Regions from separate parts of the Aureimonas sp. N4 genome, predicted to be linked through region 2. Evidence: predicted binding sites of a transcription regulator. Region 2 holds the regulator's gene; the other holds the start of a gene.
The links. The regulator LexA, encoded in region 2, represses DNA repair genes until DNA is damaged. The targets are predictions, from matches to a motif close to TGTTCNNNNTGTGTTCNG.
Positions count from the first base shown of each region.

Region 1 (8,213 bases), on a different contig from region 2:
TGCGCTTCTCCGGCTCGACGACGAGGTCATCGCATCCGACCCCGTTCAGTTCGCGCACCAGGCGCTCGAGGACGACCGTCCCGACGTCTCGGGCTTGGTGCGGGTCCATCGCGGCGAGGTCCGCCGCCGTCCGGATGCCGAGCGGGCGCAGGCGCTCCGTCAGGGCGCGGCCGATCACCCACACCTCGTCGACCGGCCACTGCATGAACAGCCGCCGACGCAGCTCTTCGTCATGAAGATCAATGACGCCGCCGAAGATCTTCTCGCCTGCCTTGGAGAGACCGTTCGCGAATTTCGAGAGCGTCCGCGTCGGGCCGAGCCCGATGCGCGTCGGCAGGCCCGTGTACCGCTTGATGTCGTCGCGGATCCGGCGTGCGGTCGCGACGTCGCCGAGGCCGTCAGCGAGGACGGGTAGCCGGAACCAGCTCTCGTCGATCGAGTAGACCTCGATCTCCGGGCTGTGCTCGGCGAGGACGGCGTTGAAGCGGCGGTTCATGTCGGCGTAGAGCTCATAATTCGAGGACCGTAGCGCGAAGCCGTGACGCTCGATCAGGTCGCGCATCTTGAAGACGGGCGCGCCCATTTTGACCCCGAACGCCTTGGCCTCGCCGGACCTGGCGATCGCGCAGTGGTCGCCGTTCGACAGGACCAGGACCGGGACACCCTTCAGCTTGGGATCGAAGACGCGCTCGGACGAGACGTAGAAGTTCTCGACGTCGACGAGGCCCCAGCTCACGGTTTCAGATCCCGGACCGAAGCGCGGACGCAGCCCCATATTTCCACCAGCTCGTCGGCGACGCAGACCGGATAGCGCATCTGGGCGTTGCGGGCTTCGAGGTGCGGGACGCCGTGCTTCACGACGAACTGGCGGCAGACGAAGCCACCTTCGACGATCGCGATCACGATGCTGCCGTTGCGAGGGCGGCTGCCCTTGTCGATGATCACCAGGTCGCCGTCGAACAGGCCGGCCTCGATCATGGACGAGCCGGCCAGCCGGAAGACGAACGCCGACGCGCTGTCGAGGCGGAGGATCTCCACGAGGTTTAGTGCCTCATCTTCCCAATCTTGCGCCGGCGACGGAAACCCGCACGCGGCAGGCGACACGACGCGTAGCTTGAAGCCCGGCGGAAGCATCGTGATCGGTATTGGCTCAGGGGTGGAGAACTGGAGCATGCGCTGGATCCGCGGGCATTCGAATCAGAAGGGCCAGCGAAGGAACATATAGTGAACGGCTTTTGTAGGAATAGATACCTGTCGCGGTCGCGACGATGGGTGTGGAATCCGGGGACAACACAGGGGGTCTGGCGGCTATTTTTCGACCGGCTTCCAACCCGGCTCGCACCGGTACGCCTTCGCAATGGCGTACTCGACGAAGTCGAAGGCGTTCTGGTCCAGGGCTTCGGGAACGCTGCCGGCCTCTTTCATAACGATCCTCCAGGCGTCCCGCACGGGCATTTCAGACGGCGCACAGCGCAAAGCCGGGTCCAACTTCATCGACCACCCGTCAATGATAGCAACGAGATAACCCCAGCATGCATCGTTCTCGCGGGCACATTCGTCGATAAGCTCGCGTGCGGAAGTGCGCCCCTTCTGCTGCGCCGCCCACCGGTCCCTGTCCGAATTCGTCACTTCCGCATGAAGCGACGCGACATATCCAAAAACGAGAAGGCCGGTGATTATGAAACCTGATCGCATTGGTCGTCGCATCCGTAACGAGTAATCTACTGCGCAAAAGCTGTTCAACGCCTGAGGAGAGCCCTTGCCCGATCTTCCAACATACGACGTTCCACGCGTCACGTTTCGCAAGATTCTGTTCGCATATGAGCTCTACGTAACGACGCGAACCTTCTGGAAAAACGAACGCGAACGTCGGATATCACGGATCTACGGCTATGGTAGAAGGCTGAGGAAAGCTGGTCGACGAGGGGTCGAGAAACGGCTCGAGGTAATCGGATCGATTTGCAAGACTTCCGAAGATGAGAAGTCGAAGCTATTCGCGCACCGCTCGGAATTGGAGACTGCTGCGCTAGGTTTCCGTATTCCAGGTGTCGCATCAGTGCAGCTTGGCCTTATGACGCTTCTAGCTGTCCGATTGATGATCGATGATAAAGAAACCGCAGAAGCCCATCCAAATGTAGCGGCGGCGATCAAAGCCATCGAAGATCTGACTTAGCACCTCCCTATACTGCCCCAATACCGCCTCATCCCATGCGGCAGCACCGTCACTATGCTCCCGCCGTCAACGACGAGCGTCCACGACGGATATCGGATCGCCGTCGCGCCCCTCTCGATGAAGTCCCTGACCCGCTCCGGAGCGATCTCCTCCCGTGCTTCCGCCGGTGTCAAACCGAGCTCCCGGCAGCCGTGCTGGACGAGGTCGTGCTGCCCGAAATGGGCGGTGCAGCGAGAGAAATCGACGTGCCGGACGCGCTCGAGCCAGCGGAGCGAGGCATGTTCGGTGACAGGGCTGCGATCGGTCATGCCGGACCGGGCCCGCCAAGCGCCGGCGGCGGCGCCTGGATCGGAAGGACGAGCGCCGGGATCTGGATGCCGGCAGTGCGCATCAGACTCTCCAATGCCGCGATATGGCGGAGATAGGCGTCCGAGACCATGCGCAGATAATGGATTTCGTGCTCCTGATGCCGGAGTTCGCGACGCATCTCGTTGATGTTGTCATGCATGCGGGCTCCGAGCTTCTCGTCGGGGGACGTCCGGAACGTCGTGAACGCGGCCATGGTCTCGGGGCCGGCGACGCCATCCACGGCGAGGCCGAGTCGCTTCTGGAGGGCACGCACCGCGTCCCGCGTCGTCTGTCCGAAGTCACCGTCCACCTTCACCGGCTCTCCGGCGCGGACGAGCAGCGCCCGCAGCTCGCGTACACAGGCGCCCTTCGCGCCGAGGCGAAGCATACCGTCGGGGGAGCGTCCACGCGCCGTCCTTCCGGGCGTAGAGGGCACCGTCCTTCGGCGCCTGGGGCAGGTCGGACGATGCCGCCCACGCTCCCGCCTTGCGCACGTAGGATGCACCATCGGCCGGAGCCTCACGTCAACCTCGCCGCCTGAGATGGCGACGGTCTTGTCGGCGTGGACGGCGGAGGCGACGAGGGCGTCGAGGCCTCGGGCAATGGACTTGGACATGCGAAAGAATCCCCGAATCAGTATCGATCCCGGGAGCCTGCTTCAGGAGGTGCGCCCGTTTGGAGGCGCGATGCTCACTCGGTCGGCGTTACATCGCGCATCGGCGGATTGGAGCGCATGAAGGGAACGATCCCATCCCTCGCGTACTGAGCCAGCGAGTCGCGACGATGCTGCTCGAGGGTCGAAATCATCCCGCGGGACTCCTCGATCTGCTCGGGTGTCATCTCGCCGAACATGAGTTCGCGGTTGTTCGCCACGAACTGCCGCTCCACGCCTTCGAAGGAGAAGTCGTTGTGCCAGGCGCGGCTGATCGCGAAGGCGATCAAGGCGGAGCAGCCCCTGGGAAGATCCCTGCCGTTCCGCACCTGCTTGTAGAGCCAGAGGATCGTGTCGGCGATCTGGATGCCAGGGCTGTCGTCGTCGGCCTTTACCTCGAACGTGCTCCCGACGACCTTCTGGAACACCCACGTTTCCCCAGCCCAGTCCAAGGGTTCGTCGGATGCGTTCGAGAACATTTCGTGCCAGACCGCCAACGTCTTCTCGAACTGGTTCTGACGATCGTGCGTGATGCGGGCGACACGCTTCTTCCAGCGTTTCGAATAGCCATCGAGACCTTCGAGCAGGTTGCCGAAGGCGACGACGTTCGGGAAGTGTCCCTGCCGGGTCGACTTCGATGACACGTGCATCTGGATGGCCTCCGGGTGGTCGCGGGCCCATTCCAACGCCTCGGTGATGATTTCCCGCGACCGGGCATCCACGACGCGGTCGATGTGCTGGAGGAGACCAGTGCAGATCTCCGGGATCATGGCCTGGACCCTCTGCGGCCGGGGCTCGCACAGACAATCCCAGAATAGGCGCGCAGTCTCGACGTCGATCATCCGCGAGACCTTGTATGTCAGGGCCAGACGCAGGAACCGCACGTTGTAGCAATGCCACGGCACGGCGGCGTTCTCGCCGGAGTCGAACAGCGAATCGAACAGCTTCGTGGCGAGGAGGTATTGCTTCTCCACTCTAGAGAGGAAGAAGTGCGCATTCGCGTCGATCAGAAGTCGGATCAGGTCCGGCGCGATCTGCTCAATGCGACCAACACCCAACTCGTTCGCGTGGATCCCCTCCGCGCCGATCTTCGCGGCGATCGCCCGAAGCGCCTTCCCATGGACGGCGTCGAAATCACCTCGAAGGACGAGTGCGGCGGTGAAGTAGTCCGGCTGCGCCTCGTCGAAGATGTTGGCGCCCGTGTTCCCGGTCTCATCGACGTACGCGTGGATCGGACGTTTCTTCGATTCACCCATTCCCTCAATGAACCCTAACCACGGCGTTCTTCACCGTATCGAAAAACGTCGCGTAGGGCACTCGAAGGCTAGCTACGAGTTGCGAGAACGCCCTTGTCGTATCGGCTACCCGCTCCTGGTTCTTCAGACCGTCACTGAAGGCCGGGTCGAGGTAGGTATGAAGCGACGACAGCACCTGGACCGTCGGCGACCATATCCGCACGGCCTCGTCCGGCGACACCTTGTTTCCGAACGAGACGGCGAAGCGGTTCGGCACGACCGTCTCGATGATCGTCTCCAGACACTCCGCGACAGCTGCGGCCAGCAGGAACGCCGAACCACGCTTCCGATAGAATGCGAGCTTCGCCTTCTCAGCAGATGTGAGCTGCACTACGCCGGCAGACTCCTTAGTCCGAAGATCGTTCTTCTCGCTTTCGATAGCCCTCAATAGTCCGTAGGCGAACACGATATGCGTGGCGGTCAACGAGTCGTTGAAGAAGCGGCTGTAGAGACCGTCCCTGGACCAGATCGCGGATTTCTCATTGTACGCGACCGTTGGCGAACCATGGAAGGTCGCGAGCGCCTGACCGACCGAGTAGGAGGGCAACAACTTCGGGCGACGTTTGATAGCGGCCGATACGCCACCGCGCCGACCACCATCGTATTCCGCGTCGGGAATTACCTTCATCTCATCGACGAGGCGTCGTTGCGTCGGATCTGTGCTTCGGAAATCGGAAGCCGTGACGGCGTTCTGACTGTTGTTGTAGCGGACGACGTCGGCAACGAGCTCCTCGGCCTGGGTCGATATGAACCGAGCCAGCACATAGGCTGACTCCGGTGGTCGCTCGTTCGATGTTCCGATCGTTCCCGTCGTTTGCGCGCCGTTGACTATGGAGAGACCGTGGACCCTGACCCTGACCCGGTTACCTTCGATGCTTTCCTGCTCGATCTTATGCGTGAGAACGGTCAGACCGTTGTTGTAGACAAAGAAGTTGGTGGGCTTTTCCCGAAGCGACTTCTGCATCTGATAGTTGATGTTCGAGTCACCAGCCTTCACGCCGAGAAAGTCCCGGACGTTGGCGGAGAAGAGATTTGTCTTGTGCCGGGTGTAGAGGTCTTGGAGCAGACGGAGCTGCAGTGGTACGACCAGGCAATGCCAATCGCCTTCATCAAAGGCGAGTCCGGGAGCGGTCTCGAACTCGATCGGATCGTTCACCAAAATGGGCGTGTTGGTGTCGGTGTAGAGCTTCTCCAAGACAGGAGACGAAATCTCCTCCGCGTAGATGGAGACGGACCGATCCTTGAACCGGGACTTGAGGACGGAGGAAGCCGTCTCCTCGACGGCGCTCACCTCTTTCGCGACGTTGGGTGACGCGGGACAGTTGTGCACGAACCAAATATGGATCTGATCGACGTCGCCCTCGCTGATCGCTGTTCGCAGAGCAATCGCACTAGCCTTCAGACGCTCCGGTACCTTATCGATGGCGACTTCGAGAAGGTACGACAGGCCCTGACGCAGCGTCGCCGCCTTGTTATCCTGCGCCGACGCCCTGGGGGACTCGGCACGGTAGGCCTGTGCTACGATCGCGATGCTAAGGTCTCTGTCGATGTAGACAACGTCGCAGCCCTTGTCGTCCGGGCCGTCGACGACCGCGTCCGCGCCAATCGTTTCGAGATCGTCGTAGCCGAACTTCAAAGCCATTGCGAATAGCGCCAGGCCAGCGCTTCCGAAAGCGGAAAGATCTTCTCGCTGCCGATACGCCGTGTTCCACGATGAGGTCGTATCTGCGCCCGTCATGCCATCCTCGAACGTTCGAAATCGAAAGATTCAGATAGCGGGAGAAAGATGATCATTCAACCTGAGATTTAAACTATATGGCTCGCCTCACGCGCCCGGGATGTCGGTCGCCCGTCCGTAGGCGAACGCCGTCTTCCTCGTCGCGTCCGCATACACCTTTCCCATCACCCACACCGTCCCCTGGTCGATGGAGTTCGAACCGAGTGCGACCTCGCCGTCGCCCGTCAGGCCGACGTCCCAGAACTCGACGAGCTGGCGCGGCCCGTACTTGTTCGTGCTCCGGAACATGACGGACCCGTGAATGTCGAGCTTCGACGCGACACCCCAGAGCTTGCGCCCGGCGACGGCCGCTGCCGACACAGTGACCTTTACGCTGGGCGGCGGCGTGCGGGACTCAGGAACGCCTCCGTGAAGGCTCGCTGATAGGCGGAACGGGGGTCGGGAGGCAGTCGAACTTAGATCGGGCGCGAACGTGGGCTGAAAAGGCGTCTGCGGGCGTCTGGAGGGTCGTCGGCTGAACGCGGTCGGGGCGGCGGCGAGCATCGAGGGGCGGAATCGGGAAACTTCGCGACGCAGACGGATCGGACGGACGCGGCGTCGCAGGATGGGGCGCAGGACGGCAGCAGAGGCGCGCAGGACGGCGAACGGGCGGGGAGTCCGAAAATGTGACGGAGGGGCGCGAAACGGCGATAGGAGGGACGCTGGGCGGGTCCGAACGGACCCATGGAGGGTCGGAGCATCGTCCAAGACCGGCGTAGAAGCCCGTACAGGCCACGTTCGCGTCCGACCCCTCCCGTTCCGCGTCCGCGCCCCTTTAGCCCTCCTGCACGCCCTAAGACCGGCGACCGGCCCATCCGGCGCACCTCCCTCATGATCCGCAAGGCGATCTCGGGCGACATGCGGCCGCCGGCCCTCTCCACGCTGACGTTCCAGCCCTTCTGGAGCCTCGGGTTGCCCTCGTACTTCGACTGCCTCGCAGCGGCGACGAGGAACTGCGGCGCCGACCGCCGGCCGTTCCTGCGGTAGAAACCCTTCGGGCGGCGTGATCCGTTCGGGACGCCGTAGAAGACGCCCTGGTCGCTCGACGACGTGCTGCCGGTCAGCGAGACCAGGCGGCGCAGGATACCCATCGGCATGTTGCCATGAGGCATGCGGGTCTTCATCAACCGCTTCAACGCCTTCGCCTGCGGCACGAAGTTCGCCTTGTCTGCCGCGCCTACCTCGCCCGGACGGCGTCTGCGGCGGTCTCCGAGCTGGAACTGGAGCCATCGTGCGGCCTTCCGCGACACGCGCAGGCTGACGCCGACGTCGCCCTTGCCGCCCTTCAGTTCGGTCTCGTCGACGAGGACGGAAGACGACGGCGATCCCGGGCGGACTCGGGTCGCGGGCGCGGGCCCGCCGTCGATGTCGCGGCGGAACACGCCCTGGAGCAGGACTTGGGCGCGGTGTCCAGCGTCCCTGGCGCCTTCCCTCGATGCCCTAGGCACGACGACGTTCCCGAGGGCGGTCATGTTCCGCTCGAAGCGGCGCAGCGAGCGGCGGTCGATTTCGACGATCGGTCTGCGGGCCATGTCAGCGTCCTCCCTGCCGGCGCACGCGGTCCTGCTCGCGCCTCTGACGGGCCTCGGACTGTGCCAGCTTCGCGACGCGCAGCCCTTCCGTCTCGGCGGCGTCGGCACGGACGGCCATTGCCCAGGGCGACATGTCGTCCGGTTTCCTCGCCGCGGCGAAGACCAGCGGCCTCGGCGCCCCGACGATGAACGTCTCGCGGTTCGCGTCCTCGCTCGCCGACGGATCGCACGGACCGTCGTAGAGCAGCTCGACGGTCTCGCCGGCGGCGGCGACGCGGACGCAGAGCCAGTCCTCGACGTGTCCTGCGTGGCGCAGGCGGCGCTTCTCGACCGGCGCATCGCCCTTCGGCTCGAACGCCACGTGCCAGACGGGAGAGAGCGGCGCTCGCCAGGCCTTGCCGGATCCCCGCGGCCCGATGAGGCTCAGGCGAAATCC
Region 1 is NZ_BBWS01000044.1:32,595-40,807, forward strand. Features, by position in the region: gene AUL28_RS13835 (Y-family DNA polymerase) at 1-775, opposite strand, end outside; gene AUL28_RS13840 (LexA family protein) at 733-1,173, opposite strand; gene AUL28_RS13845 (Rap1a/Tai family immunity protein) at 1,309-1,695, opposite strand; gene AUL28_RS22705 (hypothetical protein) at 1,760-2,173, shown strand; gene AUL28_RS13850 (hypothetical protein) at 2,170-2,481, opposite strand; gene AUL28_RS22140 (peptidoglycan-binding domain-containing protein) at 2,478-2,909, opposite strand; gene AUL28_RS13860 (DUF3800 domain-containing protein) at 3,212-4,429, opposite strand; gene AUL28_RS13865 (AIPR family protein) at 4,434-6,206, opposite strand; gene AUL28_RS13870 (hypothetical protein) at 6,294-6,566, opposite strand; gene AUL28_RS22710 (hypothetical protein) at 7,779-8,213, opposite strand, start outside.
Region 1: a site for LexA is predicted at 1,214-1,231, ahead of AUL28_RS13840 (LexA family protein). Genes of this name have one in related genera too.

Region 2 (8,213 bases):
GGGCACGTCCCAGCCCATCGCCTGATAGATCAGGGTCTGACGTCCGGCATTCGTCAGGTGATCGTCGCCGCGAATGATATGCGTCACGCCCATGTCGTGATCGTCCACGACGACGGCGTGCATATAGGTGGGGGTGCCATCCGAGCGGAGCAGGATGAAATCATCCAAATCCTTGTTCGGAAAACGAACGTCTCCCTGAACCACATCGCGAACCAAGGTCTCGCCGTCTTGCGGCGCCTTGATGCGGATCACCGGAGCAACGCCGGCGGGGGCCTCCGAGGGGTCGCGGTCGCGCCAGCGGCCATCGTAGCGCGGCGGGCGCTTTTCGGCTTTCGCCTTCTCGCGCATTTCATCGAGCTCGGCGGGGGAAGCGTAACAATAATAAGCCTTGCCAGCGGCGACCAGTTCTTCCGCCACCTCGCGATGCCGGGCAGCGCGAGCAAACTGCGACACAGGCTCACCATCGGCTTTCAGGCCGAGCCAGTCGAGACCTTCGATGATCGCCTGAACCGCCGCGTCCGTTGAGCGCTCGCGGTCCGTATCCTCGATCCGCAGCAGCATCGTGCCACCCATGCGCCGGGCATAGAGCCAGTTGAACAGGGCCGTTCTCGCGCCGCCGATGTGAAGGAAGCCTGTCGGCGAGGGGGCGAAACGTGTCACCACGCGGTCGGTCATTCGTCTGCCTTTGAGAGCGGGGCGCGACTCGCCGCAGGCCCCGGTTGGGATGCGCCTGTCCGGACAGACCGGGCTGCGCTTTCGTTCTCCGGTGTGTAACATACGCCTAGAAGGACTCAAGGCGGAGCGCCCGTGCCGGCTTCAACGCCTGATGCACCGATGCCATCGACATCGGATCTGCGGATCGACAAGCCGGGTGGGCGCTCCGAGCAGAGATGGGGGCGCAGCCGCAATTCTTTGTTGCGCCTGAAAGCCTGGCTGGCCGATCAAATCCAGATCGAGCAAGAGCAGCGCTCGTCTTTCGCGTTCCTTCCGATCGGGACCATGCTGGCGATCGGTTTGATCTATGGATGCGGCTGGCGCCCCTTTGTCTGGCTCGCGCCCGCCCTTCTTGCGCTGTGCTGGCTTGCTTCGAGGGTCTTCGAGGCTAAGCCTTTCATGCGGTCGCTGCTTCTCCTGCCTCTTGGCTTCGGTTTGGGGCTGGGTGCGGGATGGGTGGAACTGACCACGACACAAACGGTCATGTTGTCTGGGAATGCCACGACACGCATTATCGGCGTAGTGACTCTGCGGGAACAGAACGATCGCGGGCGCTATCGATACACGATCGATGTCGAGCGAACGGAGCGGCCGACCCTTTCGCGTCCGCCGCAACGCGTTCGCGTTCTCGTATCGAGCCGACACGAGCCCTTGCCCATCGGAGCCCGCTACGCCGGGCTGGTGCGGCTAAGTCCGCCAGCAGGGCCAGCCTTTCCCGGCGCTTATGATTTTGCCTTCACGCCGTTTTTCGATGGTACGAGCGCGTTCGGCTATTCCTTGGGCCCTCCCAAGGTCTCCGAAGAGGAGGAGGCGGTACCCAGCGGCCTGATGGGCCAAGTCGCAAGCCTTCGTCTTGCGATCGGCGAACGCATCCGCGCCGTGTTGCCAGACGAACGGGGAGCCGTCGCGGCGGCCTTGATCAATGGCGAACGGGCCGGCATCCCCAAGGACGTCGAAGACGCGCTCCGTGCGACGGGTCTTGCCCATGTCCTCTCGATTTCCGGGTTCCACATGGCACTGGTCGCGGGCATGACCATGGTCGTTGTGCGAGGCGCGGCTGCCGCTTTTCCGGCCATCGCCCTTCGATGGCAGACGAGGAAGATCGGCGCGGTCCTGGCCTTGGGGGTCACCGGCTTCTACTTCCTATTGGCCGGGGACAATGCCGCCACCGAACGCTCCTTCATCATGATCGCCATCATGCTGGGCGCGGTTCTGGTGGATCGGCCTGCACTGACAATCCGCAACGTCGGTATGGCAGCGATGGCGGTGATGCTGATCTCTCCGCACGCCCTAATGACCGCTACATTTCAAATGTCTTTCGCAGCAACCGCCGCTCTCGTGGGTGCATACGGCGCATACTCTCGCTGGTCGAACCAGTCCGACGGTAAGGCAAGCGATCACGCTCGCTTTCGAACACTCGCGCTTTTGCTTCTCGGCGCGTTTCTGTCATCCCTGATCGCGGGTGCGGCGACCGCACCCTATGCGGTCTATCATTTTCAGCGAGCCGCTCCATTCGGCCTCGTGGCCAATGTTCTGGCGACGCCGATCTTTTCGTTCTGGATCATGCCGCTCGCTCTGGCTTCGGTCTGCCTGATGCCCTTTGGTTGGGAAAGCATGGCGCTGCATCCCATCGGTTGGGGGCTGGACGTCGTATTCTGGCTGGCGAAAGGCCTGGCTGAAGAATTACCGGACTACGCCGTGGGCCAGATCGGCCTCGCAAGCCTTCTCAGCCTCACTATGGCTTTGCTCGTCCTGTCGTTTTGCCAGAGCGCGATGCGCTGGCTCTTCGTTTTGCCATTGACGCTCGGCTGGGTGTTGATCCCACCGACCAATCGACCCGAGCTTCTGATTGCGGAGGATGCTCGGGATATCGCGGTGATCGGCCAGGATGGATCGACCATTGATCTGCGCAAGCGGCCCAATCGCTTCATCCACGATCAATGGCAACGCGCATTTCAACTTCGATTGCCACCGTCTCGTACCCCTCGGAAGCAGTTCGAATGTTCAGGCGATATCTGCCGCGCGACATCGCGGTCAGGCCTCCGCATCGCATGGAGCGACAAACTGGAACGTATGGGAGAGCTTTGCGACAGTGCCGACATCGCCGTGATGGCGCGAGCGCCCCGCATGACGTCGTGCCGTTCCGGCGCGAAGCTCGTCACGCTTCGCACTCTCCGGCAGACCGGCGCTCTTTTGCTTCCCTCCGCAAACGGAGCGCAATGGACCCTTCAACCCTCGATCGCTCGGCCCTTCAACGAATGGAACGTGCATCGATCGGCCCCATGGCCGGAAAGCGAAAGGCGAAACCAGCGCTCCGAACCCGGGCAGGTCGGGTTACCTCATCGTTCTAGTGATAGCGCCGAATGAGCCCGACAAGACGCCCTTGAACCTTGACCCGGCCCGCTTCCAAAACACGCGTCTCATAGGCAGGATTGGCGGCTTCCAATTCCACGACGGAGCCTCGCCGACGAAAGCGCTTGAGCGTCGCCTCTTCGTCGTCGATCAGAGCCACGACGATCTCGCCCGCTGTCGCCGTCTCAGAACGCTGGATCAGAACCGTGTCTCCGTCCAGAATGCCCGCATCGACCATCGAATCGCCTTTGACGTCCAAGGCGTAGTGTTCACCGGAGCCGAACATCTCGACCGGGAGGGCGATGGACCGGCTGTTTTGTTGGATCGCAGAAATGGGAACGCCTGCAGCAATGCGTCCCATGACCGGTACGGGCATCGAATCATTGGCCGGTTCCGCTCTCGCCAGGACCGGCTCGATTCCGGCACGCTTCGGAAGAGGGATCACTTGCCGCGAGATCGACGCTTCCGACGCCGTCGGTACCGCCAAACCGCCGTTCGAATCCTTGCCACTCAGGGAGTCCGGCAGGCGCAGGACTTCCAAAGCCCGAGCCCGATTGGGGAGACGCCGGATAAAGCCCCGTTCCTCCAAGGCGGTGATGAGACGATGGATTCCCGATTTGGATTTCAGATCCAGGGCCTCCTTCATCTCGTCGAAGGAGGGAGGAATTCCGACCGATTGCAAACGGTCATGAATGAAAAGAAGCAATTCATGCTGCTTGCGGGTCAACATCGCGCGAATCCGGACAAAACAAAACCTGAACAAACCCTATCTGTTCTGTTTGTGTTCTGCAAGGAACTCCATCACGTCAATCGAACGAACTCGCAGGTTTCTCCCGGCTGGGCGGCGGCGGCATGAGGGGGACGAACCAAAAGGGCATCGGCGGTCGCGAAGACACTCAGAAGCGAGGAGTCCTGCCGAGCAAGCGGCATGAGGACCGTTCGTCCGTCGTCGTCTTGTTGGATCGTTGCGCGCATGAAGTCCGCCCGATGGTCATTCTCGAAAACGGCCGCACCGAGTGTTCCGGTTTCGTATCGGACGCGAGACGGGCGCCCGGCGAGACGTTCCACGAGCGGCCGGAGAAACAATTCCGCCGTTACGAGGCTCGACGCCGGGTTGCCGGGCAGGCCCAGGAATCGCATCCCCTCATGGCGACCTGCCATCAGGGGTTTTCCCGGTCGCATGGCGACCTTCCAGAAATCCAGTTCGACACCGCACTCCCGCAGGACCGGCGCAACAAGATCATGATCACCGACCGAAGCTCCGCCGATGGTCACGAAAACGTCGATTCCCTCGGCTCTGGCATTCTCGAAAACCTGTCGCAAGGCCGCTCGATCGTCGGGGACGATGCCATAGGAGATGGCGTCGCCACCCGCCGCGTCCACGATGGCCGCGATACCGAAACCGTTTGACGCGACGATCTGCGAGGGACCAGGGCGCGTGCCGGGCCAGACCAGTTCGCTGCCCGTCATGACGATCGCGATCCGGGGGCGAGCGCGAACGGGCACAAAATCGTATCCGGCGCTTGCCGCGAGAGCGATGGAAGCAGGGCGCAAAACGACCCCATCCGCTAGAACGGGCTTACCTGCTTGGAAGTCATTGCCGGCAGGGCGGATATGGCGTCCCGGCTGCACAGGCTCCAGCACGATGACAGTCGAAGGGTCGGGACGTTCTGTGTTTTCCTGGATTACGACGGCATCTGCCCCTGCGGGTACAGGAGCACCGGTAAAGATCCGTACGGCCTGATTTGCCGAGACCGTCCCCTCGAAGGCTGCGCCGGCAGCCGCTTCGCCAATAACGCGAAGTTCCGTTGCCGCAGAGCGCAGATCGTCGGCACGAACGGCGTATCCATCCATGGCGGAGGCATCGAAGGCCGGTTGCGTCAGCCGAGCCACGAGATCGCCCGCCAGACGCCGACCGGCCAGAGCGTCGAGCCCGACCTGCTCGATACGCCGAACGGGTTCGGCGTCCGTCAGCAACCTCGCCAAAGCCTCTTCGACTGGAAGGAGGCTCACTCGGCGCTCCACGCACCCGATCGGCCGCCGGCTTTTTCCAACAACCGGATAGCGCTGATGGTCATGCTGCGATCCACCGCCTTCGCCATATCGTAGATCGTGAGGCAAGCCACCGAAACGGCTGTCAACGCCTCCATCTCGATTCCGGTCTTGCCACTCACGCGGCAAGTCGCGGTGACGCGAATGCCGGGAAGAGCCGGTTCGAACTCCAGTTCGACCGACACCTTCTCCAACATCAGGGGATGGCAGAGAGGGATCAGATCATGGGTCTTCTTCGCGCCCATGATTCCGGCGATACGCGCGATCGCCGTGACATCGCCCTTCTTGAGGCTGCCTTCTCGAATCAGATCGAGCGTTTCGGCCTTCATCAGCACGAGCCCTTCGGCGCGAGCCGTTCGGATCGTTTCGGCCTTCTCGCCGACATCCACCATATGGGCGGAGCCATCGGCGGCGAGATGCGTCAGGGATGGTTCGCTCATGCGCTATGAGAATCTCCGCCAAACAGCAACCTGCGCGTCGCCGCCTCGACATCGTCGTGCCGCATCAGGCTCTCGCCCACGAGGAAGGTCCGAATGCCGGACGCGGCCAGCCGAACGCAGTCCTCATGACCATTGATCGCGCTTTCACCGACGACGATCCGGTCAGCGGGAACGATGCGCGCCAGTCGCTCGCTCGTCCCGATATCGGTTTCGAAGGTCCGCAGATTGCGATTGTTGACGCCAAACAGCGACGATCGGAGCTTGAGCGCCCGTTCGGCCTCCGTCTCGTCATGCACTTCCAGCAACACATCGAGACCGAGTTCGATCGCGGCGCACTCCAGTTCGTTGGCCAGCGCATCGTCCACGGCAGCGAGAATGATCAGAATAGCGTCCGCTCCCCAGGCGCGAGCCTGCGCCACCTGATAGGTATCGAACAGAAAGTCCTTGCGAAGCGCGGGCAGGGCGGTCGCACCTCGTGCCGCCGTCAGATATTCTGGGGCACCTTGAAAGGACGGAGCGTCGGTCAAAACACTGAGACACGCGGCGCCCGCGCGCTCATACGCCTGCGCGATCGATACCGGCTCGAAATCAGGTCGGATGAGCCCTTTGGAGGGGCTCGCCTTTTTCACTTCCGCGATCAGCGCGAACTGACCGAGCGAATGCTTGCGCCGCAGCGCATCGGCAAAGCCCCGAGTCGGCGGCAGGTCACGAATGACGCTTTCAAGAGCGGACAGGGACATCACGCGCTTCGCGTCAGCGATCTCTTCGCGCTTGTAGGTTTCGATCCTTTTGAGAATGTCGGTCACGACGGTCTTCTCCCGATCTCTTGTGAGGTTGTCACGAGCCGGGCCAGCGCTTCAGCCGCTCGCCCTTCGGCGAGTGAGGCTTTCGCCATTGCGACCCCCTGGTCCAGACTTGACGCCTTATCGGCGACGACCAGAGCACCGGCAGCATTGAGCAGCACGATGTCCCGATAGGCGCTGGGCTCGTTGGCCAGAACACGGCGAAGCGCTTCGGCATTATGTGCCGCATCGCCGCCGATGAGGTCCGAGGTGGGATGGAGCGCGAGCCCCGCGTCTTCGGGCGTCAGTTCCCATTCGCGGATCGAGCCATGTTCCAAACTGGCGACATGCGTGCGACCGCAAACCGTCATCTCATCCAGACCCTCCCCGTGGACGACCCAGGCTTTCTCGGCCCCCAACGCGTTCAAGGCCTCCGCAAGGGGGCGAACCCATTCACGGGAATAGACCCCCAACAGGAGCCTTTTGACGCCGGCCGGATTCGCCAAAGGACCGAGCAGGTTGAAGATCGTGCGGGTTCCGAGTTCCACGCGGCTGGGGCCCACAAAGCGCATAGCCGCATGATGCGTGGGCGCGAACATGAAGCCTAAGCCGGCGGTGGAAATGACCTCTCCGATCTGATCCGGAGAGAGATCGACATTGACACCCAGCGCCGCCAGCACATCCGCCGAACCCGACCTGGAGGACAGCGCCCGGTTGCCATGCTTGGCGACCGTCAGGCCGCAACCTGCAACGACGAAGGCCGCGCAGGTCGAGACATTGTAGGTTCCCGCGTGATCGCCGCCCGTCCCCACGATGTCGATCGCATCGCCAGGGGCCTCCACCGGGAGCATGTTGGCACGCATGACGTCCACCGCGCCGGCGATCTCGTCCACGACCTCGCCACGCACCCGCAGCGCCATTAGGAACCCACCGATCTGCGAGGGCGTCGCTTCTCCCGACATCAGGATCGAGAAGGCCTCCCGCGCTTCCGCCCGGTTGAGCGCCTCACCGGCTGCGACCTTGGTCAGAAGCGGCTTCATTCCTGCGCTCATCGAACGCTCGCCTTCGCCTGCTGAATCACGGCTTGATTATAGGTCACATCTACCCCGCTCTGGAGCGAGACGATGTAGCTCTGTTCGAGATCGCCCCGAAGCGCTTGGCTCAATCCGGTCTTCGTGGTCTGCGCGACGGAGGCCGCGGGGTCAGCCGGCGGCGCCACTTCGGACACCTGGAGAACCAGAACTTGCCCGGAATCCTTCGCAGGTGTGGAGGCAACGAACCCTTGCGGCCCGGAGAAGGCTGCGCGCATCCCCGCTTCGCCCAGAACGGGCAGGGCGGACTGCCGCGTCACGGCCGAGGCCGTCTGAAGAGACAGTCCCTCGACTTCCGCCATGTCGCCGAAGGACTGGCCCTTGCGAACACGCTCGGCCAGAGACTGGCCGCGATCGACCGCCATCTGGACCGCCTCGTCCTGCTTCCAGTCCGCTGTTACGCGGGCGCGAACTTCATCCAGCGGACGCTCCCGCGAAGGGATGACTTCGCCTGGTGCCAGGAAAACGTAGCTGTTTCCATCGAAATTGACCGGCGGAATATCGTTGCCTTCGTCACCCGTGAAGACAGCACCCAAGACTTGCTGGGAGCCAGGGATCGTGTCGAGCTTCGTGCCGTCCTGCCTCACCCCTTCCCGCGATACGGGCGGCACCGACACCACCTTCAAGCCCGCCTGTTCGGCGGCCTCAGCGAGCGGAGCCCCACTTTGCAGGGCATCCGACATCGTGTTGTAGGCGCTTGTGATACGCGCATTGGTCGCATCGCGGGCGAGACTCTGGCGGATGTCCGCTCTGACATCATCCAGCGGACGCACGACCTCCGG
Region 2 is NZ_BBWS01000042.1:84,156-92,368, forward strand. Features, by position in the region: gene gltX (glutamate--tRNA ligase) at 1-675, opposite strand, end outside; gene AUL28_RS13010 (ComEC/Rec2 family competence protein) at 916-3,081, shown strand; gene lexA (transcriptional repressor LexA) at 3,062-3,796, opposite strand; gene AUL28_RS13020 (molybdopterin molybdotransferase MoeA) at 3,868-5,079, opposite strand; gene moaC (cyclic pyranopterin monophosphate synthase MoaC) at 5,076-5,558, opposite strand; gene trpC (indole-3-glycerol phosphate synthase TrpC) at 5,555-6,364, opposite strand; gene trpD (anthranilate phosphoribosyltransferase) at 6,361-7,392, opposite strand; gene AUL28_RS13040 (SurA N-terminal domain-containing protein) at 7,389-8,213, opposite strand, start outside.